3 regions of the Pedobacter sp. AW31-3R genome follow, and region 2 is predicted to be linked to each of the others. Evidence: riboswitches for the same ligand, from Rfam matches in the RefSeq annotation. Region 2 holds a riboswitch; each other region holds the start of a gene.
What was found. A riboswitch is a leader RNA that binds a small molecule or an ion and turns the genes downstream of it on or off. The one in region 2 is predicted to bind S-adenosylmethionine.
Positions count from the first base shown of each region.

Region 1 (11,051 bases), 1.6 Mb from region 2:
TATTCTGCCGCTCTGCCCGGAAGTGTCGACGCCAGAACCCCTGTATAGGTTCCTGTAGCATAGGTGCCGTTGTAAATAGAGCCGCCAAAACTTGCGTCAACCAACACGCCAAGGCTCCATCCTTTATAACTGAAGGTATTTGAAATCCCACCAATCCAGTCGGGCGTATATTTACCCAGCACTTTTTTAGTCGGATCAGTTTGTGGTGCCCCAGTGGCATTCACCACAATCTCACCATTGCTGTTTCTCAGGTAAGCATTACCGAAAAGCGTACCATAAGGTTGCCCTACGGCAGCAATCACCTGTGCAGAACTTGTAGCCACCACATAATTTTGTAACAAACCTTCTTTATCCAGTTCAATCACCTTACTCCTGTTCGCTGCATAATTCAGATCAATATCCCATTTGAAGGCAGACCTAACTGGGGTTACACCCAACTGGATTTCAATTCCTTTATTATTGATCTTACCTGCATTCATTAATTTCGAGCGGAAACCAGTACTCTGACTCACATCAACGCTCAGGATCTGGTCGTAACTGTTCGTATTGTATAAACTCACATCAAGGCGTAATCTTTTATCTAATAATACAGCCTCTGCACCAATCTCAGAAGACGTAGTGGTTTCCGGCTTAAGATCAGGATTCAAATCAGTTGCTGAAGGGGTAAGCTGTGGGTTGGTACCAAATGGCGCACCGAACACATAGGTATTTTGCAAACGGTACGGATCTGCATCTTTACCCACCTTCGACCAGCCGCCACGGATTTTTGCATAATCAAGGAAATTACTCTTGATATCAAAAGCTTCAGTCAGCACCAGACTTCCATTAAAGGAAGGATAAAAATATGACCTGTTTTTCGCGGGTAAAGTTGAAGACCAGTCGTTACGGGCAGTAACATTCACGAACAGGTAGTTTCTGAAACCAACTTGTCCTGATGCGTATCCACTATACGATTTCAGGTCGCTGTAAATATTGGATGAAGTAAGCGGGTCTCTGGAATTATTTAAAGTATACAAACCGGCGATGGCCAGTCTTGGGGCGCTCTGGTCATTCTGCTCAATATACCGCGAACGGATATTGCTACCAATCAGGGCTTCAAAGCTGAAATCCGAATTGAATTGTTTGGTATAATTTAAAGTCGCATCGGTATTGTTTTCATTTACGGTAAATGCACTTTCTGTATACGAACCGAATGGCGTACCATTAGTCCCGTAGGCGATCCTGATTTTACGGCGGTCATTGTAATAATCTGTTCCCGAGCGGAAGTTAAAATTCAGTCCTTCAATAATCTTATAATTTAATCCCACACTACCAATCAGCCTGTTCCTGTTTTGAGATACGGTATTTTCATAGGCTACCCAATAAGGATTACTATAATAACTGTTATTCCAGTTAAAGGTATTGCCATTCTCATCTTTATAATCCTTCAGACGGTTGATATCCACCTGTCTTCCGAACCAGGCAAACTGCAGCATGGTACTGGTCGACCTTGATCCGCCTGTTCCCGGCAGATTATCGGATGAAAGCTTACTGTAATTCGCATTTGCAGTAATGGTCAGCTTAGGGGTTAACCTCAGGGTCGTGTTTAAAGCAAAAGAGTTCTTCCCCTGACCAGAGTTCGGTACAATACCCACCTGTTTCAGGTTATTATAAGACAAGCGGTAATCGATCTTTCCGCTGGCATCAGCAATAGAAATCCCATTTGTCAATGCATAGCCTGTCTGGAAGAAATCCCGCACGTTATCAGGATGCGCGACAAAAGGAACAGCCTCTCCATTAGAATAAAACTGGGGGATCAAACGGCCATCCAGTTTAGGGCCCCAGCTTTCATCCACCCCATCGTTTATTCCTGCACCTTTACCATCTACATAACTGAACTTTCCTTCAGAACCTTGTCCGAATGCATTTTGGTATTCCGGAAGGGTCAGCAAACTTTCCATCACTGCGTTAGAATTGAAATTAATTCCCAGGCCTTGCTGAGATTTGCCCGATTTCGTCTTGATCAGGATTACCCCTGCTGCTGCCCTGGAACCATAAAGTGCTGCGGCATTGGGGCCTTTAAGTACACTCATCGACTCAATATCATTGGGATTGATATCTGAAATGGTATTGGCATAATCCCTTGCACCGGCTGAATTCAGCTGCGAGTTATCCACCGGAATTCCATCTACCACAAAAAGAGGCTGGTTATTTCCGGAAATGGAAGTTTCGCCACGGATCACGATCCTGGAAGATCCCATATCTCCCTGGCTATTGGTTACCCTCACACCAGCAATCTTTCCGGCAAGGGCATTCACCAGATTCGTTTCCTTAGCTTCTGTCAGGTTATCACCTTTGAGTTCCTGAACGGCATATCCCAGTGACTTCTTTTGCCTGGAAATGCCAAGTGCCGTGACCACAACTTCATTCAGCGCATTTTCATTTTCTTTAAGAATGATATTTAGATTTCCGGCATTCTTATCCACTACGATCTCCGTTGAAGAAAACCCGATAAAGGAAAGTACAAGTGTACTTTTACCCGTTAATGAGATAGAAAACTTTCCGTTTGCATCGGTCGTTACGACCTGTTTCGTTCCTTTTACGAGGATCGAGACACCAGGTAAAGTTTCCCCTGTTGAAGATTTCACGGCGCCTGATGCAACGATCTGCTGTGCCTGTGAAAATTGTGAAAGCAGCAGCAATAACAATATTACTGTCAGCCTGATTTTGTTGAACATGATGATCTTATTTAGGTAATAGTTAATGAGTGCCATAAAAAACAGGGCATAGTATTCCCATTCGCTACGGGAGCGATTTTTTATAGCTTTTAGTAAATTTTACAGATTGGGCAGCGATAGCCCTTCGTTATAGAGCTGTCAGCAACAACAGGTCTCCAAACACATGGGAAGAGTTTGATGATCAGGAATGATTACCAGCGCGTCGAAATTTAATTTGTAAGTTTTTTTCATTGGTCTTTTTATTAAAGTTCAAATACTACTTGTCAATTATTTTTGGTTCAGCCTAAAAAAAAACACCCCTGTAAATCAGAAGTGCCTGCATATCATAAACATTAATGTTATAGCATTCAACTGACTTAACTACCCCGGTAAACCGGGAAGGAATTAGCACCATTTCCCTGAGGACGGTTGCTAAGGTTTCGCAGGGCCATTCCCTCCACCTTTCTTGATAAGTATTCTATTAATGGCACAAAGATACTATTTAAAACTATAATTCCTATGTTTTTAGTAGTATTAATTATATATTTCAACAATCCAAAGTAATTGGTTGATTTTTAGGTCATTTGTCTTCAAATTATCAATAATGCAATTGAATCTCTTTTTTGCTCTTTATCATATTTCATTGATTTACTGCTGTAATATACTTCCCGACAACTATTTCATTTGAGTCGTCCATTAGGATACACTGAGAAACATCCAGAGGAAATCACATGACAAGAGGATTATTACACATAGCGGAGAATACGATAATTTGGTATAACCATAAAATAAGATACATAAACTACCGGCACAGTTATTCTTAAGCATAAAATATAACTGTTTAAAAAGAACCTATTCTGACATTTGCCACAATAATTTGATGAGCTGTGCATTTTACAGTACTCAGCATTAGAAATATTCAAGATTGGAGTACAAATATGCGCTTATAAAAATCCGGCCAAATCTTGGCCTTTATGCCTTTAACTCCAAGAAATAATTTAATTGGCATAGAAAACTTAAAATTTTCAGCATTTTATTCTTCTTTTGATTAGAATGGTCATACTGGCATATCAGTTGTATAATTTAATGTGAAAAACATATACATCTACCTATGAACAACATATCATTTAATTCACAAATCTGCGGACTTCGCCCCCAACTCAACCAATTTGCCTTTAAATTTACCCAGAATGCGGATGATGCCGATGATCTTGTACAAGAAACCTTGATCAAGGCGTTGCGTTATGTACAGCTTTATAAAGAAGGAACCAATTTAAAAGGCTGGATGTTCACGATAATGAAAAATACATTTATCAATGATTACCGTAGTATGGTCAGAAAACGTCTTGTGGTAACTACTGCAGAAGACCTGACATCAGTACAGCTTTCCTGCAGTGCATCAAGTAATCAGGGAGAAGGAAAGTTTGTCAGAAAGGACATTGAAAATGCGATGGGTACCCTGACGGCTGAATACTATATTCCGTTTACGAAATACTTTGAGGGCTTTAAGTATCATGAGATTGCCGATGAGTTGCAAATACCAATTGGCACTGTCAAAACCAGGATCCATGTTGCCCGTAAAATTCTTAAAGCCAAATTAAAAATGTACAGCGACAATTTTGGGAAAGACCAGTATGCAGATTAAAACGTGATCAAACACTGTGTAGGTAATCAAATTATATTTAAAATAATAGCGTAAAGCTTATCACATAAAGTCAGCTGATGAATTGAATAAAGACCATTTCTTTGTTCAACTCATTAGCTGATTTGGTATACAGTAAATTGAATATCCACTCCTATTCCTGCAATTTATTCAGGAGAAACTAAAAAAGAAATTTGAAACCAAAATGCTGGTCCGGCTGTTTTAAAAACCGACATGATCATTATTGGGTCAAAACAATAATTTACCTTAATTTAACCGGATAAGATTGGATCAATGGTAAGGTGAATTTCTGGTAAAAGACCTGTGATCTTTTTTAATAATACTATAAACTTCATAAAAACACTTCTCCTCCACAAATCCGAATCTGATGTATAAGATGATATTTATTGATGCAGATAAAAACTATCATGTTTTAAAAAGTGAGCTATTTGAGCATCTTTTTAAGCACAATGACTTTCAGAGTGGTAGTCGTCAGATTATAGGTATAGTCAATACTTCCAATGGAACAGTAATTTATAAATGCAAAGCATATGAAGACCATGTTGTAGAGTTAAAGAATCGTTTAAAGGTATACCGGTCCAGCGATCTGTTATTGGACATCGACAGTTACCTGCTCAGGTAATAATCCAGGCTTACCAGCTGCCGGAAAATTTTCCATTACAAGCCTTTCCCGAAATTCAGTTCTGACTCATGCCTGTAGATACATCAGGGGCAAATCAGATACCAGTAAAAGTGGAGCAATTTCATATTCAAACATCTCCCACAGGTTTTAGCCATTTCAAAAATAATATGTCTGATATTCCATAATAAATGTTTCCTATTCATGGATGGTAGCACCTATATTTGTGTGAGAACAAGGGTGATATACTGCATCAGTATGTAGATCATTCTACCTTAGAATAATAATTTGTTTTTTGATAAAATTTAAACTCAAACATTGGCATTTCTGATCCATTTTATAAAAGGCAATTATAGAACCGTATTTGCTGTCATCGTCTTATTACTCATCTTTTATTTCAGCATACAGGAGAGTTACCTGCTTTTTCATACAGTTATTGAACTGTTTTCCATTGTTGTAGCCTTTGCTGTATTTATTGTCGCCTGGAATACCCGGGTGATGCAGGACAACAACTACCTGCGTTTTGTCGGTATATCTTATCTTTTTGTTGGTGCGCTTGATTTGCTGCACACCCTCACCTACAAAGGAATGAGGATAATTGAGGGACCATCATTTTTTGCAAATCAGTTTTGGGTAGCTACACGTTTTCTGGAAGCCGTTACACTTGTGGCGGGTTTTTATTTTCTGAAACCAAACAGAAAACTGAAGCCTGATCTCGTATTCCTTTTATATTTCCTCTTAAGTACCCTGGTGATATTAACCATACTGGTCTGGAATGTATTCCCGGTATGTTACATTGAAGGTATGGGACAAACGCCATTCAAAATTTATGCAGAATATGTAATTATAGCGACGCTCATTCTGGCTGGCTATCTTTTAATAAAGAACAAACGGAATTTTAGTCCCCCGATCTATCAGCTGTTATTCAGTTCCCTTATTTTTACCATTCTGAGTGAGTTTTGTTTTACGTTATATGTATCTAATTACAGTACAGCAAATGAGATTGGACATTATGCCAAGCTCATTTCCTTTTTTCTGATTTATAAGGCCAATGTAGAAACAGGATTCCTTAGTCCTACCCAATTGATCTTTAAAAACCTGAAAGATAAAGAAGAAACTTACCGTACGCTGGCAGAGAACATGCCAGGGTTAATCTTACGATTGAATGATAAACTTGACTGCATATATATGAACAGTGCAGCAAAACAGTTGCTTACTGAAACGACAACACTTGATCCATTGTCAGAAAAAAGCAGCATTTATAGTGCAGTGTTGCCCGTAATTGATCAGGTTCAGGAAAGTGGGACGATGAAGGAAAGTAGTTTCAGTCTGCAGAAGGATGGCAAAAGTTATTTCTACGCACTCCAGGTAATTCCTGAATCTTCAGTTATCCCTGGAGAATCCAGTTACCTCATCATTTGCCAGGATGTGACAAAATTGAAACTTGCTGAAGGGCAAATGAAAGAGCTGAATGGTACCAAGGATAAGCTTTTCTCTATTATTGCTCATGATTTAAAGAACCCTTTTACCTCGTTGCTTGCTTTCAGTGAATTGATTTACCGGAATGCAGATAAATTGAACACGACTAAAATACAGCAAATGGCCCAGCGTATGAATGAATCTGCAAAGCAGGCATATGCGCTTTTAGAAAACTTGCTTGACTGGTCAAGAATCCAAACCGGAGCACTAAAGCCTCATCCAGAGGTAATCGCTGTGCCGGAATTGCTTTCAGAAATAAAAGAGCTCAACTCTCCTATGGCCGATGCTAAAAAGATAGGAGTAACTATGGAATATGTGGGAGAGTTTCACATCATGGCGGATTACCAGATGATTGCAACGGTATTGAGAAATCTGATTTCCAATGCGATTAAATTCAGCTATGCCAATAGTATGGTCACCGTGAAAGCCGAAAATAAAGCCAGCGAAGTCTTGTTTTCTGTAACAGATACCGGGATCGGGATTGAAGGTGATCATCAGAATCATTTGCTGAAGATCGACAATAAGTTCTCTACCCCCGGTACAGCCGCAGAAAAAGGAACCGGCTTGGGATTGGTGCTTTGTAAGGAATTTGTGGAGCTGAATGGTGGACAGATTTACCTGAAAAGTGATTTTGGCCTTGGGACCACATTCTTCTTTACGGTTCCATCAGCCGATAAGAAGAATTTCTAAAAGGTTTTTTTAGCTCTTCAGTTTGATTGTTTTTCAACCAGAATCAGTGTAGATAACGTTGTTTTTTATGTTTTTCCCGTCTTTAGTTAAAAATCTCAAAAATTATTCTTGCTCGTTATCTGTAGGTTATGCGTATTAGCAGCCTTAAAAGCACAATTGAGGCAGGAACAGTTTGCAGAATTGAACAGAGTTTGTACTTTTGCGCCGGAGAGTTGGCAGAGTGGTCGATTGCGGCAGTCTTGAAAACTGTTGACGTGTAACAGCGTCCGCGGGTTCGAATCCCCCACTCTCCGCCACTGAGGATGCCACCCATTTGGGTGGCATTTCTTATTTCAGCACCTTTAGAACATCAGTTTGCAAATCCTTTGATTCTGTTAATGTGGTAAAACGTGCATCATCTGGCGTACCAAGGCTGGATAGGCAATGTGCCAACAACTGTACCTCCTCTTCAGGTTTAACAGACAATTTTGCTCCGTTTGTGCTTAGGCTATTTCTTCTCTCGAAAGGGGCTACAAATGCCCCCAATTTTTGAATGAGTTCGTTTGATGGTCCAGGCATAAATAACTATAACGATAGTTGGGATTTTTCAATTACGGTTTCCATTTCGTCAATAGTTAACAGCTTTAGCGAATCAAGTATGGATAATTCCTTCAACTGCTCACTTTCATCACGAACTGAACTTTTAACATCAAAGACCTTTTTAAAGTCATGGGTAAAGACAAAGGTTTTGTCGGATTCCTATAAAAGAAGGATAATGAAATTCTCATCCAGCTTCAAACCATTTCTACGCAGATTCTCTATGAATAATTCTTTCCCTACCACATCCCGCAATTTCCAAATGTTCCTTTCATCGGATAGGTAGCGTCACTGTGGCGGTAATTGTGGTTTTTTTGAGCATAGCCAACCTGCCTGCCGGAAGAAACATCAGGCAGATTATTCATTTAACTTTTCTCTACTTCCAATACATCCTTAAATTAAAGTGACGGCATTCGTTTATGCTAAATAAAATACTGATTATCAGATAATTTTACGTACCTTCAATTATCCCTAAAATATTTCACCAGCATGGTGAATTTATCTTTTTCGGACGAAAGGCATGAAAAAGATATTTCTTCACGAGCCCAACGCCGCTATTTTTGATGTCATGACCATTGCATTAAATGATTTAGGTTATACTGTCAGCGCCTTTCCTGGAGAAGGTGCTAATTTCGAGAACAAACTCATCCACTATGATCCGGATTTAGTTATCATCGATTGTTTCTACGACTTGCTAAAACCTGCGTTGTGGAATAAACAAGTCAAATCGTTAATATCAGGTGTTTGTACAATCGCTTCCAGTTGCAATAATGATATTGATAAAACCTATAAATTAATGGGTTTCGACGCCTATTTAAAAAAGCCTTTTGAGATGGACTTTCTTGCTCTGCTTGTCCTAAGGTATACAAGACAGTTTGCTTCCTGTCCATAAAAAGGCTATCCCTTCAGAAAGAAATTATCCTTAGAATTTTTAGTTAGATTTATAGGCATCCCCATCCTAGTTTTACGCAACAGCACTTAGCCCATTTTTGCTTTTGCCAATATGAACATATTGCAAAAGCAGTTCAAATTCACAACAAAATTGCCAGTTCATTTCCAAAGTTGCCAAAATGGGTAAGGAAGTAAAGTTTATGAAACAATAACCCTAATTTGCCGTTCTGCCTCACAAAAAGATAAGGAAAGGCGGCAACTTATGTATTCCAGAATGGCAACCAAAATACGAGATAACCAGTTCGATCTGGAATTATTTTTTGACCTATCACCAGACTTGCTTTGCATTGCAGGATATGATGGATATTTCAAAAAAATAAACCCGGCGGTATCAAAAGTTCTTGGTTTTTCGGTTGCGGAACTGCTCGCCTCCCCCATCGAATCTTTCATCCATCCAAATGACAGGGAACTCTCTGCCAAAAAGCAGGAAGAATTGCGCAATGGTGAATTGGTATTCCGCTTTGAGAACAGATTCCTCACCAAGGATGGCGTGATCGTCTGGCTTTTTTGGACTGCTGTTCCCATTGAGCGCGACAAACTCATATTTGCTATTGCGAAAGATGTAACCTTTAAAAAACAGATTGACGGGCCCGAACGGGTATCAGCCATCTTTTCTCAATTAAATACTGAGCAGATGAAAAGGTTTTCGGAAGATATCGAACTCATCATGCCCGTGATCAGTCCAGATGATTCCAACCTCAAATGGATGGGTGGCAATTCATCAATTGATCTTAAAGATCAACTCTGGCTGAACAGGTTCGAAGCACTCATCCGACGTTATACAGGCAGTCGGGAGATCAGCCTGAAAATGCTAAGTGAAGATATGGCCATCAGCCAACGGCAACTCTTCCGCCAGGTGAACCGGATTATGAACACTACGCCAAACAAGCTGGTCAGAACTATACGTCTGCAATTAGCCTGGGAAGCCATCTCTTCCGGGAAATACCGCACGCTAGGTGAAATTTCATCTGTAGCCGGGTACACTTCTACCGCACATTTCAAAAAGCTATTTCTACAGGTCTACGGCATAGACGTTTTTGAGCTGCTTTAAATGTGCACAAAATCAGGAAAAGAACAATTTGGCGCGATGAAGTTCGCTGACCAATTAAACATAACATATGAGCAAAACAGTCCTTATTATAGAAGATGACCCTAATATCATGTCCATTTTGGAGATTCTCTTCTCAGAAGAAGGATTCAGCCCCATATTGAAACCAAACGGTACAAGTACCGAAGAGGTAATGATACTTCAGCCAGATTTGATCCTGCTCGACGTAAGGATTAAGGGCTCCACTAAGAATGGAGCAGAAATATGTACAGCGCTCAAGTCATCTCCAGGAATCGGACAGATTCCGGTCATGCTCGTCTCAGCGGAAAACAACCTTGACTTAATTGCAAAAGACTGCCGGGCAGATGCGTTTATCACTAAGCCATTCAATCTCGATTTACTCATAGATAGAGTAAAAGAATTGTTATATTAGGCTAAACAGGAAAGTTATGACTGAAAAATCAAATCGACCAAATTCATGGGAGCGCATGAACCTCAGTCCCAGCGGGCTCAACCGTTTTTTTTTAACGCACCTGGATCGTATATATGCTGCAAAAATGCATCTCCTGGCAAAACTTCCAGAAATCGCTGACCAGGCACAGTTTTCCGATCTCAAAAATGCAATCCATGAAACCATCAATGATGTGCAGAAACAGGTAGCCAGAATGCAAATGATTTATACTTTGTTGGATGCTGAAGTTTCTATTGGTAGTATACACGGTCTAACAGGTTTGATAAATGATGCCTATGAGGCAATTCAAGAGCAATCCGGGGAGGCCGAACTTCAAGATCTATCAATCATTTTTTACCTGCAGAATATAGAAAGTATTGAAATGGCTTCATTCCAAATACTGCAAATGGCCGCAGTCAAGTTTAACAATAATCAAATTAGTTCTCTTTTAAAAGAAAACTACAACGAGGCCAAATCAGACCGTACGTTATTGTTACTAATTTCCTCTAAATACATAACCAGTTAAGTAGATCTGTGGCTCTTAATTCAGGATTACCATTTCCTAGCAGGATGTCATCAGAAAATCAATCAATCTATTTTCTTCCTCAAACCGGAAAACTACATCCTGCAAAAAAATAGCAAATAGGTAATTCAGCTGCTAAAAATATCAAAAAATGGAAGCAGAATATTATGGTGCCTCCAATTCTTGTCCTTTTCAAAGTTTTCAAAGGGAGTCTCTCCTTCAATTCAAACATCCTGAGAAATTCAACATAAGGGAGATATCTTTTAGGTCTGTCGATAATCATCCCAAGCATAAAAAATACCATACAGAATAAAGCAACTGTTTGGATCAAAGTTGTGATGAAAATGTCTCATAC
Region 1 covers NZ_CP197475.1:3,295,643-3,306,693, reverse strand. Annotated here, with positions in the region: gene ACSBL2_RS13575 (SusC/RagA family TonB-linked outer membrane protein) at 1-2,753, opposite strand, end outside; SAM riboswitch class I at 3,071-3,172, opposite strand; gene ACSBL2_RS13570 (RNA polymerase sigma factor) at 3,808-4,341, shown strand; gene ACSBL2_RS13565 (hypothetical protein) at 4,727-4,981, shown strand; gene ACSBL2_RS13560 (MASE3 domain-containing protein) at 5,297-7,147, shown strand; tRNA gene ACSBL2_RS13555 (tRNA-Ser) at 7,354-7,443, shown strand; gene ACSBL2_RS13550 (hypothetical protein) at 7,475-7,705, opposite strand; gene ACSBL2_RS13545 (hypothetical protein) at 8,244-8,615, shown strand; gene ACSBL2_RS13540 (PAS domain S-box protein) at 8,889-9,725, shown strand; gene ACSBL2_RS13535 (response regulator) at 9,793-10,155, shown strand; gene ACSBL2_RS13530 (DUF892 family protein) at 10,172-10,699, shown strand; gene ACSBL2_RS13525 (NAD-dependent epimerase/dehydratase family protein) at 11,024-11,051, opposite strand, start outside.
Region 1: linked by a shared signal. The riboswitch ahead of ACSBL2_RS13575 (SusC/RagA family TonB-linked outer membrane protein) and the one ahead of ACSBL2_RS06915 (cysteine desulfurase family protein) in region 2 are both predicted to bind S-adenosylmethionine.

Region 2 (11,051 bases):
AGTCCGGGTCCGGTGGCTACCGGTTTTGCAGAACGGGCCGGACTCTCTGTGATTAAGGATTTGGCAGAGAAATTTAATATGGATCCTGACCAGGTCGCTGCCTTTGCCTTAAAAGCCATGTTCAGTAAGAAATCAGAGGTTATCCCCGGTTTCACCAACCAGGTATCGGCTTATGCCAACCGTTTTCTTCCCAAAGCGATCATTGAGCGGGTTGCCGCCAGCCTCTATAAAACCCGCTAAGCTGCCGGGGATATTTTCGCTATTTTGTTCATGGTACTGTGAGACAGTGGTATATCCTGCTATTATTTTTAAATATTTTTTTAAAATAATAGCAGGATATAAAAAATATTTTATATGTTTGTTTAATGTCTACCAAAATGGTAGTCTTTATGAAAGAAATGATCAACAACAGCACACCTACCCACTCTTGTAAAGCAATGCTTCAGCTGATGAAGTATATGCAGGGCTGCTGTTGTTAATCCTGCAGATCTTCCCGATCTAAATTTTCTTTAAAAAAATCAATCCTACTTCTCATCTTTTAATCCTATAACCATGGCAAATTCGTACCCTGGATTCTCTTTAGGCGAATCCTTAACCGCAGAACAAAAGTCCTTTTTTAACACCAATGGATTTATCCATTTCAAAAATTTCATTACCCCGGAAACGGTAGATTCTATTGTCAAAGCCTCCCTGGAGGTGCAGCATAACTGGATTGAAAAAGGGGTAGATAAGGTAAATGGTGTACCTATAAAATATGGGCAGGACCTGGATGGTTCTACCCTGGTACAGCGTTTTGCATTTATCAACCAGCACCATTCTACCTTTAGCGGATTATTACTTGACCCACGTCTGAAAGGGTTATTTGAGCTGGCAGGTGCCGATGCCCGGCTGGGTGAAAATGAAAAAGACGGCATGGTGTTCAACCATTATGTAAATGGCCCGGATAGCAAGTTCACAAAAATGGGCTGGCATACTGACGGACTGCGTGATTTATTCTATGGAAAAAAACTGAACCCAATGCTGAATGTCGGTATCCACCTGAGTAACCTGAAACCGGAGAACGGGGGATTGCGGATTATTCCGGGCACCCATAAACAGAACCTTTACCAGATGCTGTTCAGAAAGAAATATTTCATGGACCATGACAATGACCCGAATGAAGTGGCCATTGTGCCTGAAGCAGGTGATCTTACCGTGCATGATGGCCGTTTGTGGCATCGTGTGGCACAGTCGTCTATTGTTGGTGAACAGAGCCGCAGGAGGGTTATCTATATTCCGATCATCGCGGGGAAATATGCACCTAAAAATGAGCATAGTCCAACTGTGTTTTATCAGCGGTTTGCAGGTTTAGTTAAATAGGGGGGATTCCATATGCTTTTTTTAATTGTGGTTAACTACCTGATCAGATCGGGAAGGTTAAACAAACCCATTCTTTTCTGCCGGAATACCTATAAAAGGCTGTCTTTAAAATGACCCTGCTTTTTACGCCTGAATGAAACCGGGAATGCTGTTTTTTTCCTGAGCGTCAGTGTATATATCTGGTCTTTCTTGTTTCCCGGGAGCTGCAGCAGCCCTGGAAAAAGAAGAATAAAAAAAATTGAAATAAAGTCTACTTATTTAGTATACTATTTGTACATTTGTTTTCAACAAGAGTTCTTAAATTTATTTACTTATCCAGAAAGACTGAGGGAAAGGCCCTGTGAAGTCTTAGCAACCTGTGCTATACAAGGTGCTAATTCCTTCTGCCGTTGAGGTGGACAGATAACAATCGCTATCAGATTTTGCTGGATAAGTCATACTTAATCAATTTAATCCAGATAGAAAATGAAGATTTACCTTGACAATGCAGCGACCACCCCTTTAAGCAGAGAAGTTTTTCAGGCTATGGAGCCTTTTATTTTCGAAAACTTCGGTAATCCCTCTTCCTCGCATTCCTACGGGAGGCAGGCAAGGAAGGCTATTGAAGAATCCAGGAAGACAATTGCTGATTTACTGAACACCAACCCTTCACAGATTATTTTCACTTCCGGTGGTACGGAAGCTGACAATACGGCGATCATTTCCGCTATCCGGTCTAATGGGATTCGCCTTGCCATTACTACTCCTTTAGAACACCATGCCGTATTACATACCCTGGAATCCCTGAAACGTACAGGGGAGATCGAGTTGGTCTACCTGAGTCATGACCATAAAGGAAACTTGTCTATCCGGGAACTGGAACAATTGCTTTCTACCGGGGACAGGGCATTGGTATCCATCATGCATGGAAACAATGAAATTGGGAACCTTAACGAAATTGAATCTATTGCTGAAGTCTGTTGTAGGTACGACGCTATATTTCACACCGATACGGTACAAACCATGGGACAATACCGTTATGATACCCAACAATTGCAGGCAGATTTCCTGGTTGGTTCTGCACATAAGTTCCATGGCCCAAAGGGAGTAGGTTTCCTTTACAGCAGCGCGGCCAGTCAGATTACCCCTTTAATTAATGGAGGTGCCCAGGAACGAGGACAAAGGAGCGGTACAGAAAATGTCTCCGGGATTGTAGGACTGGCAAAAGCCCTTGAGCTAAGTTATGCCAATGCCGGGGTTTACCATCAACATATCACCCATCTTAAACAGAAAATGATAAAGGATTTATTTTACAGGATTCCGGGAATCAGATTCAACGGAAATTCAGCAGAGCACAACAGTTTGAAAACGGTGCTGAGCGTTTCATTGCCCGATCAGGCAAACGGACTTTCACCCATATCTTATCTCGACCAGCTCGATATCTGTGTGTCAGGCGGCAGCGCCTGCACCAGTGGATCCGGTTCGCATGTGTTAAAGGCTCTTGGAGACCAGCAGGGACGCACCACCATCCGTTTCTCTTTCAGCAGGTACAATACTGAAGCAGAAATTGATGAGGCAGTGAACCAGCTGGCCAATCTGTATGTGCATGAAACACTCACTGAAATGCGTGCAGTCTGCTAGAATCATATTTTAATACCTTGATATACATAGGTATAACAATTAATACTACTAAATTAGTAGTATTAATTGCAGAAGTGATTTATCCTTCTTATATTTATAAAAAATAATTGACAAAAAACTAAAACTCTCATTATGATATCCATCATACAACTTCCTGAAAGCTTTCTGAAATCTTACTCAGATAAAGTCATGCGTTGTTGTTGTTGCTCCTAAACCAAAATCATGGCTTCCTCCTAAAAAGGTTATTCTTTCAAATATTCTTATTTAAAATCCTGGTACCCCGGGGCATTTTGATAGAGTATTATGGTGGTCATGTATTCTGGTCAAATAAGTTGCCGGGGTATCAGGAAGGCGCCTAACTAATCACCACCACTAGTTAGGTTTTTACTCTAATTAATCACCACCATTAATTAGTTGATTTATACAGAAGAAGGGAGAGTCAGTCTCGTTGAACTTCTAGCAACTTTCCGTAGGAAAAAGTGCTCAAACTGATCTGGAAACAGATTATAAATTAACCCATAACAGGTTACACTTCGTTTCATGTGAATCCATGTATAGGCTCAACCGGTATTTGCCGGAGGGTATTGTGCTGGATCGGCCTGGACAGGAAAACTTGTTATTAAAAACTATTAAAATATAGTGTTTAAATTAATAACGATGATGATGAAAACTACAATTTCCTCGAAAATTGCGTGCCTGATGACCTCAGTAGTCCTACTGGGGGGAACGGTATCCGCAAAAGATTCAAAGCCTTTTCCGAAGGAAGGAATATGGCGTGGTGTGTTTAGTGTAAGTGAATCGAAAGTTCCGTTTAATTTTGAATTTAAGGGCAAGGATCCGAAAACAGCCGTGTTGACACTGATCAACGGGTCGAGGCGTGACGATTTTCATGTGGAGCGTCTTGGGGAGGATTCTATCTATGTGAAGATGAATACCTATGATGCTGCACTTGTGGCAAAACTGGAAGATAATGGTACACTGACCGGGGAATACCGGAGTCTGGTTCCTGGATTCAGGGGCAATTCTTTGCCTTTTGTCGCAGAATACGGTAAAAATTACCGGTTTGTAGCCCCTGGAAAGGAGGTGGCACCCAGCCATGATATTTCCGGTAAATGGGAGATTAAAACCTATACCAAGGAAGCGGTGCCAGCCTCTATTGCTTTACTGAAACAGACCGGCAATAAACTGACCGGAGTAATTATGACCGTAGTAGGCGATACGCGGGAGCTGGAAGGAACAGTACAGGGCGATGAGTTTGAATTGTCGGGATTTACCGGTCCCAGTCCTTTTATTGTCAGGGGTAAGATCAATGATGACAACAGTATCTCCGGAGAACAGGGATTTGGAATCTATAAGAACCTGAAGTTCGACGGACAACGCAATGAGAAAGCTGAACTGCCGGATCCCTACAAACTGACTTTCCTGAAAGAAGGATACAAAAAACTGGACTTTACTTTTCCGGATTTGAATGGAAAAAAAGTCTCCCTGAGTGATGACAAGTATAAAGGTAAAGTGGTGATTATAGAGACGATCGGTACCTGGTGTCCGAACTGTACCGATCAGACCGTTTTCCTTGCCCCATGGTTCAAGAAGAACCAGAAGCGTGGGGTGGAAGCCATCGCTATTGGCTTTGAGCAAAAAGATGATCTGGAGTATGCAAAATATACACTGGGCGTGCTGAAAAAGAAATATGGAATTACCTATGATGTTCTTTTCGGCGGGATTGCCGATAAAAAAATAGTTGCTGAAAAACTGCCGGCACTGAATAAGTTTGTTGCTTTTCCCACAACGATCATTATTGACAGGAAAGGTGAGGTGAGGGAAATTTATACCGGATATACCGGAACAGTCACCGGTAAATATTTTGAAGAGTATGAGAAGAAATTCAATAAGGTACTGGATGAACTGATTGCTGAACCGGTGCCGGAACTGGCTTCTGCCAGAACGGTCAACGGAAAATAAGGAATATTTAAGTTCTGTTTTAACAAATATTTACAGTCTATTTTAACCCATTTAAAGGTTTAACCGGTTGGTTGACCTACACGCTTAATCTCTTTTTGATATGAAAAATCATGTGTATAAAATACAGGTGCTGGCCCTTGCTACGCTTATTTCTTCCTCTTCACTGGCCTTCAGCAAGCACCCGGATGATCCGAAGGGAAACAGGAAATTTATTAAGGAAGGCATCTGGCGGGGTGTTTTCAAAGTAAGTGAAAGCGAAGTGCCTTTTAATTTTGAGCTGAAAGGTAAAGATGCAGAACATGCCACGTTTACGCTGCTCAATGGAACCAGGAGAGATGATTTCCATATCCAGTACCTGGGTAAGGATTCACTTTTCATCAAGATGAATACCTATGATGCTGCGCTGGTGGCAAAGATTGAAAGTGATGGTAAGATCAGTGGTGAATACAGGAGCCTGGTTCCGGGACTTCGGGGAAATGCCTTGCCTTTCACAGCAGAGCAGGGGAAATCTTACCGTTTCGTAGAGCCGGGTAAAGATATCGCACCTGCAGCGAACCTGAGCGGAAAATGGGAGTTCAAAGGTTTCTCTAAAGAAGCGGTGCCGAATAAGGTAGCGATACTGAAACAGGTAGGCAACAAACTGACCGGTGTCATCATGCAGGTGACCGGCGATAGCCGCGAACTGGAAGGAACAGTACAGGGCAATCAGTTTGTCCTCTCCGGATTTAGCGGGCCAAGTCCGAAAATCTACAGGGGAACCATCAATGAAGACGGAACATTATCCGGTGAAATTAGTCAGGGGATCTATGACAATCTGAAATTTACCGGCGTGAAAGACGGGAAAGCGGAATTGCCGGATCCCTATACACTCACTTCCCTGAAACCAGGATTGAAGAAGCTGGCTTTTACTTTTCCCGACCTGGATGGAAAGCCTGTTTCCTTAACAGATGAGAAGTACAAAGGGAAAGTCGTGATTGTAGAGCTGGTAGGTACCTGGTGCCCGAACTGCACTGATCAGACCATCTTCCTGTCGCCATGGTTCAATAAAAATAAAGACCGTGGGGTAGAGGCCATCGCTATCGGTTTTGAACAAAAGGATGATCTTGAATATGGCAAATATACCCTGGGTAAACTGCGCGATAAGTACAATATCAAGTATGATATCTTGTTCGGGGGACTGGCTGACAAGCGTCTGGTGGCAGACAAGTTACCGGCCTTAAATAAATTCATTGCTTATCCCACAACGATCATTATCGACCGCAAAGGAGAAGTCAGGGAAATTTATACCGGATATACCGGTACGGTTACCGGGCAGTACTATGCCGACTATGAGAAAAAGTTCAACAAGGTACTGGATGAACTGATTGCTGAGCCGATACCTTCTGTGAGCGCTGCCAATGCCCCGGTGACAGGAAAATAATACCTAAACGATTTAAACATACCTACTAATTCTAATCACATGAAACAAATTACCACCCTGGCTGCAGCAGCAACCGTTTTTGTTCTTTCTTCTTTTACGATTGTCCATTCGCTGGTTCCGCAGCAGCAACAGGCTTATTGGGAACAGGCAGCCTCCAAAGCGGAGTCTTTTAAAGTGGATGCCACCCATAGCAAGCTGACCTGGCTGGCTAAAAAAGTTACCGGAGAACATGCCGGAACGATTAATGTAAGCGCGGGGGCACTGACTGTCGAAAACAATGTATTAAAAGGTGGCAGCTTTGACCTGGATACCAAGTCGATTACAGTGACAGATATTGAAGATAAGGAAGCCAATGGCAAATTGCTGGGACACCTCAAAAGTGACGATTTCTTTGCTGTAGAGAAATTCGGAACAGCCAGGTTCGTGATTACCTCTGCAGTTACCAAAGGGGCTGGAGCCTACCTGATTAAAGGGAATCTTACCATAAAGGGAATCACCAATGAAGTGAGTTTCCCAGCCAGTGTAACGGTAAGTAACAATAAACTGTCGGCCAATGCGAAGATTGTGGTGGACAGGACGAAGTATGACATCAAATTCAGGTCTAAAAGTTTTTTTGAGAACCTGGGTGATAAGACTATCGCAGATGACTTTGAACTCAACATTCAGCTTGTGGCAAATAAGTAAGTGTTGGTTTTATTTGGTTGGATACCGGGCAGGACATCTTCTGCCCGGTCCTTAATACACCGGATAGCATTTACATTTTTTGACCTTACAGAAGAAAATACAATGAAAAGAACCAAACTCATGATTTTTGTGGTGATGACCAGTCTGGTATTCATTATCGCCGGTTTTGGTGCGGATGACCCCGAATTGATCAACAGTAAAGAACGGCTGGGAGAGAAGTTGTTTTTTGATCCTATATTATCAAAAGATAAGTCTATCAGCTGTGCTTCCTGCCATAAGCCAGAATTTGCATTTGCCGATACCGCGGTAGTCAGCATTGGTGTAGGCGGTGCAAAAGGATTGAGAAATTCTCCTTCGGTCACCAATCTTTCCGGCCGGCCGAATCTTTTCTGGGATGGCCGCGCTTCTTCCCTGGAAGACCAGGCCTTACAGCCAATCATTAATCCTATAGAAATGAACCTGCCCATTGCCGAGGCACTGGAAAGGCTGCAGAATGATAAAACTTACGCCGTTTTATTTCAGCAGATTTTCAATGCAGCACCCAACCAGAAGAATTTGCTGCAGGCCATCGCTGCTTATGAAAGAACGCTGGAAACGGCCAATAGTCCGTACGACCGTTATATTAATGGTGACGATGCAGCCATTTCTGAAAATGCAAAACGGGGAAGGTTACTGTTTATCGGGAAAGCCAATTGTAACAACTGCCATTCCGGGGAGGATTTCACGGCCGACCGTTTTAAGGGCATTGGTTTATTCAACGGAGAAGAATTGAAAGATGCAGGCAGGTTTCAGGTGACCAATAATCCTGAGCATGAAGGGCATTTTAAAATTCCCGGACTGAGAAATGTGGCATTGACTGCTCCCTACATGCACAACGGAATGTTCAGGACGCTTAAAGATGTCATTAAATACTATAATAACCCCGATGAGGTGATCAAAAATGGAAAGAACCGCGACCTTTCCTTAAGTAAACCCCTGGGACTTACCACAACTGAAATGGATGATCTGGAAGCCTTTTTGGTTTCATTGACAGACGACAGGTTCCTAAAAAAGCCATGAAAAACATGGAGGCCTGTTAAAAAACACTACTAAATATTTTTTTAAACGAACTGATTTACAGCAACAAATGCGGTGGGTTAGCCTGGGCTATGCCCAATTTAAACGACGATAAATGAAAATAAAACTACTCTTGATACTACTTTTGGGTATAGGTGTATTCCCTGAAATTTTTGCTCAGCAACGGACGATCAGCGGACTGGTTACTTCTGCGGAAGATCAGCTGCCCTTACCGGGAGTTTCGATTAAGGTGAAAGGCCTGGATGGAACTGCAACGACCAATAAAGACGGATTCTATAAAATAACGGTAAAAAACGGACGGTTCCTGGTCGCTTCCTATATCGGCTATAAATCGTCCGAAGTCCAGATCGGTACCGCTACCACCATCAATATCAGGCTGGAGCAGGCCGACAATAATCTGAATGAACTTCAGATTGTAGGGTCACGTAATGCCAACCGTACAAAATTGAATTCACCTGTTCCGGTAGATGTAATTGACCTGAAGAGCCTTCAGCAATATTCTCCCCAGGCCAGTGTGACCCAGTTGCTGCAATATGTTTCTCCATCCTTTCACTCCTCCGTTTCCGGGGGAGGGGATGCTGCATCTGCGACTTCCACCGTGCAGCTGAAAGGTTTGGGCGTGGACCAGGTGCTGGTCTTGGTCAATGGAAAAAGAAGGCATAAAAGCTCCAATATCAGTTGGGGAGGCCTGGGAAATGGAGCGACAGGATACGACCTGAATGCTATTCCTGTCGGTTCTATTGACAGGATTGAGATCCTGAGGGACGGTGCTGCTGCCCAGTACGGCTCGGATGCCATTGCCGGAGTAATTAACATCGTGCTGAAGAGCAATGTAGATGAGCTGACCATCAGTACACTGGAAAGTATACGCAGGAGGGGAGATGGACTGACCACCCGTACCAATGCAAATGTAGGCCTGAAGCTGGGTGCAAAAGGATTTCTGAATGTAACTGGTGAATATGCTACCCAGGCGGTTTCGCTTCCGGCAGGAAAAACCGGCGATGGTCTTTACATTGGGCCGGCATATGGTGGCGGTGCAAATACACGGGGATTTGATCAGATCTATACCAAAGAGATTGATGATGCAATTATTGCCAGCAGGGGTATAGACCGCCATTTTTTTGATACCCGCGGATCTACGAATAAATCAAAGGACGGACTGCTATCCTATAATGCTGCCGTACCGCTGAACAATGGCTTCGAAGTATACTCTTTTGGGGGAATAAGTCACCGCAATTCCCAGTTTACAGCAGTTTACCGATTGCCGGGCTGGACAGAGCGCAATAATACTTTCGTATATCCTGATGGTTTCCTTCCGGCTATGGACAATATCATTACCGACCTTTCCTTTGCTGTTGGGGTAAAAGGAAAAATTAAAGAATGGAATGTCGATATCTCCAATGTGTATGGCAGGAATGCCTTCGATAACCTGATCAGCAATTCCTTGAATGCCAGTCTTGGCCAGAAAACTCCCAGAACTTTTAACGCCGGTAGCTATAATGCTTCTCAGAATAGCGGAAGTATAGATTTTTCGCGTAAGTTCGATAAGGTGTTGAGTGGACTGAATGTGGCTTTTGGGGGGCAATACCGGGTAGAGACTTACCAGATCAAGGCGGGTGAAGAGGGCTCTTACTCGAAGGCCGACTTAAGTCCAATATATAACGTGGAATACACGACTGGTGGAATTCCCTACCTTGTTGCTGCGGGAAGCACCCCTTTGAACGGACTGTCCCCGGGCTCCCAGATCCATGCGGGATTCCGCCCTTCTAATGAAGTAGATGCAAAACGTTCTATTTCTGCGGCCTATGCGGATGTGGAATTGAATGTGACAAAAAACTGGCTGGTGTCCGGTGCATTCAGGGTAGAAAACTATGCCGATTTTGGAAGTGTAAGTACTTACAAAGCAGCCACAAGATATAGTTTTGCAAAATGGCTTGCCATCAGGGGCGCTTTCAATACCGGATTCAGGGCACCCGATCTGGCTCAATACTATTATACCGAAACCTCTACAACCTTCCAGAATGGGGTGGCCATCGACCAGGTGACCGCAAATAATGTAAACCCTGCAACCAAGGCCCTGGGAATTCCATCCCTGCAGCCTGAAAAGTCCAAAGGTTATTCCGCTGGGATTACCTCACAGCCTTTGCAGAATATAGAGCTTACACTCGATGCTTACCAGATCGATATCAGGGACAGGGTAGGAAATACGGGACGTTTTTCTGCTACGGATACCAATTTGCCGGCTGACGTGAGGGCGCTTTTTGTGCAAACAGGCACGGTACAGGCCAAGTTTTTTTACAACTCGTTCAGCACACGAACAAAAGGGGTTGAGTTTACGGGAAGTTATAAGTTCTTATTGCCAAATGGTGCCAATGCAGCCTTCTTAGCGGGCGGTAATTTCCAGAAGACCAGGCTGACCAAAGTGAATACACCGAAAGGCCTGGAAGCTTACCGTTATATCATCTTTGACGAAAGTGAAGAAGTACGGGTTACTTCGGCTATTCCGGCGACGAAGATCACTTTGCAGGGAACCTATAATTTCAAAAAGCTAAGCCTCCTGGCACGTGGTGTTTATTTTGGTTCGGTCACTGCTGTAAGTCAGCTGAATGCGAGTTTTCCTAAGCCTGACTATTATTATCAGGTGTACAACCCGATCTGGGTAGTTGATGTATCGGCGGGATACAGGATCACCCCGATATTACAGGCAACGGTAGGAGTCAACAACCTGTTCAATGAACTGGGAGATTATGCGATACCTGCACCGGGCAGCAATATCACCAGGACACCATCGCCGGGCGCTGTACAGTCCGGTTCAAACGCAGGATTACAACCTTTTATCAGACTATCGGCCAATTTTAAATAAAAAATATAAATCATTTGATGATGAGGGGATCGGCAGGCCAAATCGGAGTTTGCTCCTGAAAATGTT
Region 2 covers NZ_CP197475.1:1,679,184-1,690,234, forward strand. Annotated here, with positions in the region: gene ACSBL2_RS06905 (SDR family NAD(P)-dependent oxidoreductase) at 1-240, shown strand, start outside; gene ACSBL2_RS06910 (phytanoyl-CoA dioxygenase family protein) at 553-1,359, shown strand; SAM riboswitch class I at 1,668-1,768, shown strand; gene ACSBL2_RS06915 (cysteine desulfurase family protein) at 1,825-2,979, shown strand; SAM riboswitch class I at 3,396-3,492, shown strand; gene ACSBL2_RS06920 (peroxiredoxin family protein) at 3,679-4,941, shown strand; gene ACSBL2_RS06925 (peroxiredoxin family protein) at 5,042-6,361, shown strand; gene ACSBL2_RS06930 (YceI family protein) at 6,401-7,045, shown strand; gene ACSBL2_RS06935 (cytochrome-c peroxidase) at 7,148-8,104, shown strand; gene ACSBL2_RS06940 (TonB-dependent receptor) at 8,217-10,985, shown strand.

Region 3 (11,051 bases), 2.4 Mb from region 2:
AAAATCTGCACCCATGTCGACTTTAAGTTTAAGGTATTTAAAGTCGGTATCCAGGTTAGGGGATTCAAAGTGTTTTTCAGGATAACCGGCAACACCGATACAGAAATCAGTTTTTTCCGAGCTTTCCATATCATCATGCAGGTAACGGCCATTGTTCATATCCCCTACATGTTGTACCAGGTCAGAAGCATAGGCATGTCCATTTGGTGTCGGAATAAACATGCTGTCACTTTTCCGGGCATCTCCACGTAGAACAAGTACATTGTCTATCCCTAAAAACTGCAGGTCGATCAGTGCATTTTCTGTTTCATCTTTAGTGAAGCCCCCACAAATTAAATGCGGGACAGCATCTACCTTATATTTATTCATTATCGCAGCGCAGGTAGCGACAGTACTTGGGCGTTTCCGGTAGGCTACTTTTTCCAGCAATCCATTTTCATGCTGTTTATAAATATAATCTTCCCTGAGATAGGTGACATCTATAAATGGAGGATTAAACTCCATTAAAGGGTCAATTGCATCAAAAATACCTTTAATACTTTGTCCTTTAATAGGCGGTAATAATTCAAAAGAGAACAGGGTTTTACCCTTTGCGTTAATAATATGGTCGGTGATTTTCATCAGTGAAGGTTTCTTTTTAAAGGTGATGAAGCGATCATCAGCAGGTTCATTGTATGGGTAGGTGGTATGCTAATGGCGGTTTCATGGTATAGGTTAATAGGCTAAATTAGGGCTAAGCCATCTTTCGGTATCTTCGAGTGACATTTCTTTACGCAGGGCATAGTCTTCTACCTGGTCTTTGGTGATTTTACCAAGGCCGAAATACCTGGACTGCGGGTGTGCAAAATAGAATCCGCTGACTGCTGCGGTAGGGTACATGGCAAAACTTTCTGTCAGACGCAGTCCGATTTTCTTTTCCGCACCCAGCAACTCAAAAAGGGTTTCCTTTTCGGTATGATCCGGACAGGCCGGATATCCTGGGGCAGGCCGTATACCTGCATATTCTTCTTTGATCAGGTCTTCATTGCTGAGCTGCTCATCCTGCGCATACCCCCAGTATTCTTTACGTACCAGCTCATGCATACGCTCAGCAAAGGCTTCCGCCAGGCGGTCTGCCAGAGCTTTTGCCATGATGCTGTTGTAATCGTCATGATTGGCTTCAAATTCAGCGACCAGCTCATCGCAGCCGATACCTGTGGTTAAGGCGAACCCCCCGAAGTAATCCTGTACTCCCGATTCTTTTGGGGCAACAAAATCCGATAATGCATAATACGGTTGTCCTGCGACTTTTTCCGCCTGTTGTCTGAGGGTATGTATGGTGATCGCCTGGCCTTCAGCTTCCAGCAGGATATCATCACCGACAGCATTTGCCGGCCAGAATCCAATGACAGCTTTTGCCGTCAATAACTTTCCATCCACAATTCTTTTTAGCAATACCTGTGCATCATCGAAAAGCTTTTGGGCCTCATCACCTACTGATTTATCATTGAATATTTTCGGATAACTGCCCCTCAATTCCCAGGTATGAAAAAATGGTGTCCAGTCGATGTAGGGAACGAGTTCCGTCAGCGGGTAATCTTCAAAGGTTTTTGTTCCGGTGAAAGCAGGGGCAGGAGCCACGAGTGCAGGGTCGATCTGAAATTTATCTTTCCTGGCTTCTTCAATGGTTTTGAAACGCTTGTCTGACCGTTTATTTAAATGGGCTTCGCGTGCCTTGTCATATTCCTCCCTGATGGTATCCATATAAGCCACACGTGCATCTGGGTTCATCAGTGTACTGCACACCGTAACACTTCTTGAGGCATCAAGTACGTGGATTGCTGCACCAGAGTAATTCGGGGCTATCTTTACTGCAGCGTGAATTCGGGAAGTTGTTGCTCCGCCAATCAGCAGTGGCACCGTAAATCCTTCACGTTCCATTTCTTTGGCAAAATGAACCATTTCATCTAATGAAGGGGTAATCAGGCCACTCAATCCGATGATATCGGCATTAATTTCTTTGGCTTTTTTAATGATTTCCTGTGCAGGCACCATGACCCCAAGATCAAAAATCTCAAAGTTATTACAGGCCAGTACGACCCCGACAATATTTTTTCCGATATCGTGCACATCTCCTTTTACAGTGGCCAGCAATATTTTTCCAGCGGAAGAACTCTGGTCACCATCCGGATTATCCAGCTTTTCCTGCTCAATAAAGGGGAGGAGATACGCTACGGCTTTTTTCATGACACGTGCAGACTTCACCACCTGTGGCAGGAACATTTTTCCGGCACCAAAAAGGTCGCCTACAATATTCATCCCATCCATTAAAGGGCCTTCGATCACATGAATAGGGCGTGGATATTTCTGTCTTGCTTCTTCCACATCGTCATCCAGGTATTCTATAATTCCCTTAACTAGGGAATGGGATAAACGCGATTCCACGGATTCTTTTCTCCATTCCTCGTCTTTTACGAGTTCTTTGCCTTTAGATTTTACGGTTTCAGCGAAGTCTACCAGACGTTCGGTAGCATCTTCCCTGCGGTTTAACAATACATCTTCTACGCGTTCCAGCAGCTCTTTCGGAATAGCCTCATACACTTCCAGCATTCCGGCATTCACGATACCCATTCCCAGGCCCGCTTTAATGGCATGGAACAGAAATGCAGAGTGCATGGCTTCACGAACGGTATTGTTCCCTCTAAAAGAGAAGGAAATATTGGAAACCCCGCCGCTAACTTTCGCATAGGGGAGGTTCTCACGGATCCATCTCGTGGCATTGATGAAATCAACCGCATAATTATTGTGCTCTTCGAGACCGGTTGCAACGGTTAAGATATTCGGGTCAAAGATGATATCTTCCGCAGGGAAGCCAATTTCATCTACCAGAATATCATAAGAGCGCTTACAGATCTCTTTTCTGCGTTCAAAGTTATCTGCCTGTCCGTTTTCATCAAAAGCCATGACCACCACTGCGGCACCATAATTCATGATTTTGCGGGCACTGTCCCTGAATTTTTCTTCTCCCTCTTTCAGCGAAATAGAGTTGACGATACCTTTTCCCTGCAGACATTTCAGGCCGTGTTCAATAACGCTCCATTTAGAGGAGTCGACCATGATCGGCAGTTTAGAAATATCCGGTTCTGAGGCAATGAGGTTTAAGAATTTCGTCATTGCCGCCTCGGAATCGAGCATTCCTTCATCCATATTCACATCGATCACCTGGGCTCCGCCTTCCACCTGCTGGCGCGCAACGGCAAGGGCCGCTTCATAGTCACCACTCAGGATTAATTTGGAGAATTTCGGGGATCCGGTAATATTGGTCCTTTCCCCAATATTGACAAACATGCTTTCCGGAGTGATGGTTACCGGCTCCAGTCCGCTTAAACGCATGTAACGTTCCAGGACAGGTATTTTTCGTGGGTTTATATGTTTAGCTTTGGCAGCGATGGCAGCGATATGCTCTGGTGTGGTGCCACAACAACCACCTACAATATTTACAAATCCATGCTGAATAAAATCATCTACCAGTGTAGCGGTTTCATTGGGCATTTCATCATAGGCACCAAATTCATTCGGCAGACCGGCATTCGGGTAGGCAGAGACAAAACATCCCGCCTTTGCGGAAAGTTCTTCAATATGCGGCCTCATATCTTTGGCACCTAAAGCACAGTTAAAACCGATACTTAAAGGTTTTGCATGGACAACAGAATTCAGGAATGCCTCTACCGTTTGTCCTGAAAGTGTTCTTCCGGAAGCATCGGTAATGGTTCCGGAGATCATGATCTCTATTTTACGGCCAATCACTTCCTCATATTTTTTGATGGCAAAAATCGCTACCTTGGCATTCAGTGTATCGAAAATGGTTTCAATCAGGAGCAGGTCTGCACCGCCATCTATTAAACCTTTAACCTGTTCGTAATAGGCATCATGAAGCTCATCAAAGGTTAGTGCCCGGTATCCCGGATCATTGACATCAGGAGACAGAGAGAGTGTCCTGTTTGTAGGACCTATAGCACCGGCTACATAACATTTACGGCCAGGGTTGGCTGCCATAAATTCTGTTACCGCTTCTTTGGCAACTCTTGCTCCTTCATAGCTCATCTCATAGTCCAGCTCTTCCATCTGGTAATCGGCCAGGGAAATGCGTTGCGTACTGAAGGTATTGGTTTCAATAATATCAGTACCGGCTTTCAGGTATTCAAGGTGTATAGCTTTGATAATATCAGGGCGGGTGATGTTCAGCAGGTCATTGTTCCCTTTCACATCACATGGGTGGTTTTTAAAACGCTCGCCCCTGAAGTCTTCTTCTGTAAGGACATAGCGTTGTATCATGGTACCCATAGCACCATCAATAATTAATATTCGCTTTTCTAACTCTTCTCTAATGCTCATTATATCAGTTAATGCGTAGGCTTTTGTACAGGCGCATGTCCATTTGTTTTGAATGACAATAGATGATGCGAAGTAAAAAGGTACTAATATAGGCTTATGAGAATTCCGTGATGGACCGACTCTAACTTATCTTTCAGGAACATACATGATGTTCGAGTAGAATGTAGCACCTTGTAAGCACAGGTTGCTAAGACATCGTTGGGTCTAATCCCTCCGTCTTTCTTTATAAGCGAATACAAAAATGCAATAAAGAAAAATCAATTCCAAGTATTAGCGGGTTAAACCCCATAAAATTGCGAAAGCCACGCAAAACTGCGTGGCTTTCGGTATCATATACTGTAAATTGTCGTGTGACTATTTTCTTCCGCCAAATATTCTCAATAAGAACAGGAAGATGTTCAGGAAGTCAAGGTACAGGGATAAAGCACCCATGATCGCTAATTTCTTGCTGTCATCAGCTGCGATGCTATCGCCGTTTTCTTCGATGCCTGCACCAATTCTTTTTAGTTTCTGCACATCATAAGCGGTTAAGGCAGTAAAGATTGCCACACCTACGAAGCTCATGATATAATCGAAGGTTGAACTTTGAAGGAACATATTCACCACACTCGCAATGATTAAACCTACTACACCTACCATCAGGATAGGGCCGAATTTACTCAGGTCAGTATCTGTGGTATAACCAAGGACTGCCATCAGGCCGAAGATACCAGCAGCAGCGGCAAAACAGCCGATAACTGATCCTGTGGTATAAATCAGCAGGATAAAGCTTAAGCTCACACCGGTAAGCAAGGAGTATAGGATGAAAACCCCAATCAGTGCACTATAAGACATTTTACTTAATCCGGCACTCATGAGTAAAACCAATCCCAGCGGAGCGAACATCGCTACGTAACCCAATATTGATAATCCTTTACCATCAGCCTTAATCAGGTAACTTAACATTTCGGGGGTATTTGCCATGTAAACCGAAGCTACAGTTGAAATACCTAAAGCGATAAACATCCATAAAAACACGTTAGCAAAGAATTTTTTCGCTACTGCGCCTGTCTGATTTTCTACAAATACGGACTTTTCTGACCAGTTATAATTATTGTTATCCATTTCTTTTTAAAATTATATTTAAATATACAAGTTCTATTGATCTAAGCAAAAGTTATGCCCCTAGTCTTTTTGTCAGAATTTCTTCAACTTTCCTGAAAAACTGTAAGGGTTTAAGTGTCCTCCATGCCAAATCGTCAAGTTCACCACCAAAATTGATATAGTAATCAATGTTGCTGCTCCTGAATTCCTCAATCACATGCGGGTTAAAGTTGATTCCTGAAATCCAGCCGTCTTCCACATCCTGGAACCACTCTTCATAATAGCTGTCTTCTTCCGAGGAATGGTAGTTCAGGATATTTTCTCCAATAAGAATAAACTTATTGATGCCTTCATCTATCATGAGTTCCAGGATTTCACGTTTCAATAGCATAATATCATTTGAAATGGCATCATTCCATTCCCCTATGAATTCTATGATTGCATAGCTGTGGTCATAATCTACATAAAGGACTTTGATGTAAAGGGTGGAAGAGCCGAAATCGTCCCACTGGGGATGGATTAAGAAATTATACAGCTGCTTATCGAAGTAAAACTCTGAATATTCCGTATTGAAAAACGGAGATCGCGGATCTTCGGCGGCAATATAGTCGTCGCGCCAACGGTAATAGGGTTCTATTTCGTGCATTATTCTTTTGTTTTAGTGCCGGCCAGTACTGCTTTTCTTACACTTCCATAACGGATCAGTAAGGCTTCGGCCTCCTGGTAAGCAATATTTAATTCATTCATCACCATTTGCGTTCCCCTGTCCACCAGTTTATGGTTGGTTAACTGCATATCTACCATTTTATTGCCTTTCACGCGGCCCAACCGAATCATTACCGTGGTGCTGAGCATGTTGAGGACAAGCTTTTGGGCTGTTCCGGATTTCATCCGGGTGGAGCCTGTCAGGAATTCTGGTCCCACAACCACTTCCACCGGGAATTCACTGGCTGCAGCTACCGGACTACCTGCATTGCAGACAATACACCCCGTGAGTACCTGCTGCGCAGCGGCTTTTTGTAATCCACCGATCACATAGGGAGTTGTGCCTGATGCGGCAAGCCCCACCAGACAGTCTTTTTCATTGATATTAAATTCGCTCAGGTCGGCCCAGGCCTGCTGATCGTCATCTTCTGCATTTTCTACCGCTTTCCTGATGGCTTTGTCACCTCCGGCAATAATGCCGACAACCTCATCGAAAGGCACACCAAAAGTAGGTGGGCACTCAGAGGCATCAACCACGCCCAGACGGCCACTGGTGCCTGCACCAATATAAAAAAGACGTCCCCCATTTTTCATTCTTTCCGCAACTGCAGTCGCCAGCTTTTCAATTTGTGGGAGACATTGTTCTACAGCGAGTGGAACCGTTTTATCCTCATTATTGATGCTTCTGAGGATATCCATTACACTCATCTGGTCAATGTCATGGTATGTTGAGTCCTGTTCGGTTACGCGTATCATAGTTTTATTTTGAGTTTATCCTTCAATTGTGAAAAAAGCTGAGCTTCCTCCCAGGTATAGCTTTGTAAAAATCGTCAATTTCTTTTTAATCATGAAATCTGAATACAAAACTACAGATGAAAAAGGGAACTCCGTTGATTATCAGTGAAAATGAGTTGGATTGAAAAAAAACAAAATATAAATACGAACGGTTAATTAATAATGACACTGTAATTTTATAGCTTTGCAAAACAGCTCATCCATGAAACCAACTACCCGTCAAAATCTTTTGATAGCCCTTACGTATTCTGTCACTTTAATTGGCGGGATGTTCTTGGGTTACAAGTTTTTAAAGGATCAGGGCTTCACTTTTGAGCGTAATGTACAGTTTGCTGACAACAATGCTGAAAAGGTGGATCAGATCATTAACCTCATCAACAGGAATTATGTGGATGAAATTAATGCAGACACCCTGAGCCGTGGGGAGATTGATAGCCTTTTGCACCAGCTCGACCCGCATAGCGTTTACCTGCCGCCAGCTACAGCTGACGAACAAATGGAATTACTTGACGGAAGTTTTGATGGGATAGGCATAGAATATTATGTGCTGAAAGATACCTTACTCGTGACCAATGTCATTAAAGACGGTCCAGCCTTTGCTGCGGGATTAAAACTTGGAGATAAAATCCTGAGGATTGACAGCCTGTTTGTCAGTGGAAAACACCTGCCGCGCGAAAAGATGATCGGAAGGATTAAGGGACGTAAGGGAACGTCTGTACAATTACTGGTGCTGCATTCCGGGAATACTTTGCCGGTATTAATGAATATTAAACGTGGACGTGTGAATGTGAGCAGTATTGATGCCGCTTATATGATCAGTCCCGATGCCGGTTATATCAGGATCAGTGAATTTGGTGCAAATACGGATAAAGATTTCATCTCTTCGGTAAGGACACTCAAGGTACAGGGAATGAAAAAGCTGATCCTTGACCTTCGTGATAATGGTGGTGGGTACCTGACTGCCGCAACCGGACTGGCGAACCAATTGCTGCCGGAGAACAAGCTGATTGTTTATACACAGGGCAAGCATGAACCACGGACAGATTATATTGCTACCGGTGGAGGGGAATTTGAAGATGGAAAACTGGCCATTCTGATCAATGAAAATTCTGCTTCTGCGAGTGAAATCCTTGCTGGTGCAGTACAGGATCTGGACAGGGGGGTGATTATTGGCCGCCGTTCCTTTGGTAAAGGTTTGGTACAGGAACAATTTCCCTTTGGAGATGGCTCTGCCTTAAACTTAACGATTGCCAGGTATTATACCCCGCTTGGAAGAAGCATCCAGAAATCCTATAAAAAGGGGTATACTGCTTATCAGAATGAGATAGAAGACCGTTTTGCTGACGGAGAGTTAACTGAAAAATCACTCAGTACAAAAGATACCCTTGCGAAGAGCACTGTATTTGTAACCGGCATGGGGAAAAAGGTTTTTGGAGGTGGGGGTATTCAGCCTGATATCTATGTGAAAATGGATACGACGGGAATGAATAAATTTTACAATACACTGCTTTCCCAAAAACTCATCTTCGATTATGTATTTGATGTGCTGGCCAACAGGTATAAAGCTTCCTATCTGGAACAAAACCTGCTATCGTTCAATATTAAGGAAGAAGATTATAAAGACTTCGTGCGGTTCATTCAGCACAAAAAGATGGCGATTGATTATAAACAGCTGTCTGCCTCAAAACCCATGATCTGCTCAGATCTAAAGGCATTGCTATTTAAATACCATTTAGGGGAAGCCGGTTATTATAAGGCTGTAAACCTAAATGACAGCATGGTAAAGCAGGCTTTATCCGCCTTGCAATAATCCATACTGTCATTTTTATCAGCAGCTGATCTTAATTTTTTGCTTGAAACAATCCTTCTTATTTTTGTCTGAAATAGATCTGGATCGGTACCCCGGAAAAGTCGAAGTGCTCACGTAATTTATTCTCAATGAAACGTTTGTACGGTTCCTTTATATATTGGGGAAGGTTACAGAAGAAAGCGAACATGGGTGACGATGCATTGATCTGGGTTACATATTTTACCTTGATATACTTACCTTTCAATGCTGGTGGAGGATAGTTTTCAATGATTGGCAGCATCACATCATTCAGTTTGGAAGTAGGAACTTTTTTGCTTCTGTTCTGGAATACCTCCAGGGCTACTTCAACAGCTTTATGAATACGTTGTTTGTTCAGCACTGAAGTAAATACGATCGGCACATCAGTGAAAGGCTGTAGTTTTGTACGGATCTGGTCTTCGAAGGCCTTCATCGTTTTATTATCCTTTTCTACCAGGTCCCATTTATTCACCAGGATCACGATACCTTTTTTGTTTTTCTCTGCAAGGTGGAAGATATTCACATCCTGCGACTCTAATCCTTCCACGGCATCTACCATCAGAATGACCACATCAGCCTCTTCAAGGGCTTTAATGGTACGCATGACAGAGTAAAACTCTATGTTCTCTTTCACCTTGGTCTTTTTGCGGAGACCAGCAGTGTCAATAAACATAAATTCATGTCCGAACTGGTTATAGTGGATGTGGATAGAGTCACGTGTAGTACCTGCAATAGGGGTTACAATGTTTCTTTCCTTACCCATCAGGGCATTGATTAAAGAAGATTTTCCAACATTTGGTCTTCCAACGATAGTTAATTTCGGTAATGCATTTTCTTCAATAACGTCATCCTCAAAGTGAGCGATCACATCATCCAGTAAATCACCTGTTCCGGATCCGGACATAGAAGAGATCGAATAGATATCTCCCAGACCAAAGCCATAGAATACTGCTGCTTCGTTTTCCAAAGCATTGTTGTCTACTTTATTTACAACGGTAAAAACCGGTTTTTTACTTCTGCGCAGTAATTGTGCTATTTCATCGTCAAGATCTGTAATACCGGTAGTTACATCTACCATAAATAGTAAAACAGAAGCTTCTTCAATAGCAATAATTACCTGTTCACGTATAGCGGCTTCAAAAACATCCTCAGAATTGGCCACATAACCACCGGTATCAATAACGGTAAATTGTTTGTGTGTCCATTCTGCGGTGCCATAATGGCGATCACGCGTTACACCACTGAAATCATCTACAATTGCTTTACGACTTTCAGTTAAGCGGTTAAAAAGGGTAGATTTGCCTACGTTTGGTCTTCCGACGATTGCGATAATATTACTCATGTATTTTATTAATTGTATTAATTATTAAGGGGTTGCAAAGGTAGGTTTAATTTTCGTACCCGAAACTTTTTAAATAATTCTTTTTACTTCTCCAGTCTGGCAGTACTTTAACGAAGGTTTCGAGGAATACTTTCTGGTCTAAAAACTTCTCAATATCCTTACGGGCTTCAGTACCAACCTTTTTTAACATGGAGCCGCCCTTGCCAATCAGGATGTTTTTTTGCGAGTCGCGTTCCACAATGATCTCGGCACTGATGCGTGTCAGCTTTTCTTCTTCCTTGAACGCTGTAATAATTACCTCGGTGCTGTAAGGGATTTCTTTCTGATAGTTGTTGAAGATTTTTTCCCTGATGATCTCAGAGACGAAGAAACGCTGGGTTTTATCGGTCAGTTCTTCTTTATCATAATAGGCGGGATGTTCAGGAAGGTAATCCAGTACCATGGGCATAATTCCTTCCAGGTTATATTTATGGAGGGCAGAAATGGCGAAAATATGTTTTGGTTTCAGCAGTTCCTGCCAGTATGCCTGTTTTTCATCTACCTGTTCCTGTGTTGCCCCGTCAATCTTATTGATCAGTACAATCATTGGGATGGTAGAAGTAATGATTTTTTCCAGCACATCATTTTCATCATGCTGTTCATTGATGTCTGTAACAAACAGGATTAAGTCAGCATCACTTAAAGCTCCCTTTACAAAATTCATCATGGAATCCTGTAGTCCGTAGCGTGGTTTGATGATGCCGGGAGTGTCAGAAAATACAATCTGAAAATCTTCTTCATTTACTATTCCAAGAATACGGTGACGTGTAGTCTGGGCCTTAGGTGTGATGATGGAGAGTTTTTCCCCTACCAGGGCATTCATTAACGTGGATTTACCCACATTTGGCTTACCAATTATGCTTACAAAACCTGCTTTATGCGACA
Region 3 covers NZ_CP197475.1:5,860,646-5,871,696, reverse strand. Annotated here, with positions in the region: gene metF (methylenetetrahydrofolate reductase [NAD(P)H]) at 1-621, opposite strand, end outside; gene metH (methionine synthase) at 715-4,374, opposite strand; SAM riboswitch class I at 4,498-4,606, opposite strand; gene ACSBL2_RS23945 (Bax inhibitor-1/YccA family protein) at 4,729-5,478, opposite strand; gene ACSBL2_RS23940 (hypothetical protein) at 5,531-6,103, opposite strand; gene murQ (N-acetylmuramic acid 6-phosphate etherase) at 6,103-6,918, opposite strand; gene ACSBL2_RS23930 (S41 family peptidase) at 7,160-8,767, shown strand; gene der (ribosome biogenesis GTPase Der) at 8,826-10,127, opposite strand; gene era (GTPase Era) at 10,174-11,051, opposite strand, start outside.
Region 3: linked by a shared signal. The riboswitch ahead of metH (methionine synthase) and the one ahead of ACSBL2_RS06915 (cysteine desulfurase family protein) in region 2 are both predicted to bind S-adenosylmethionine.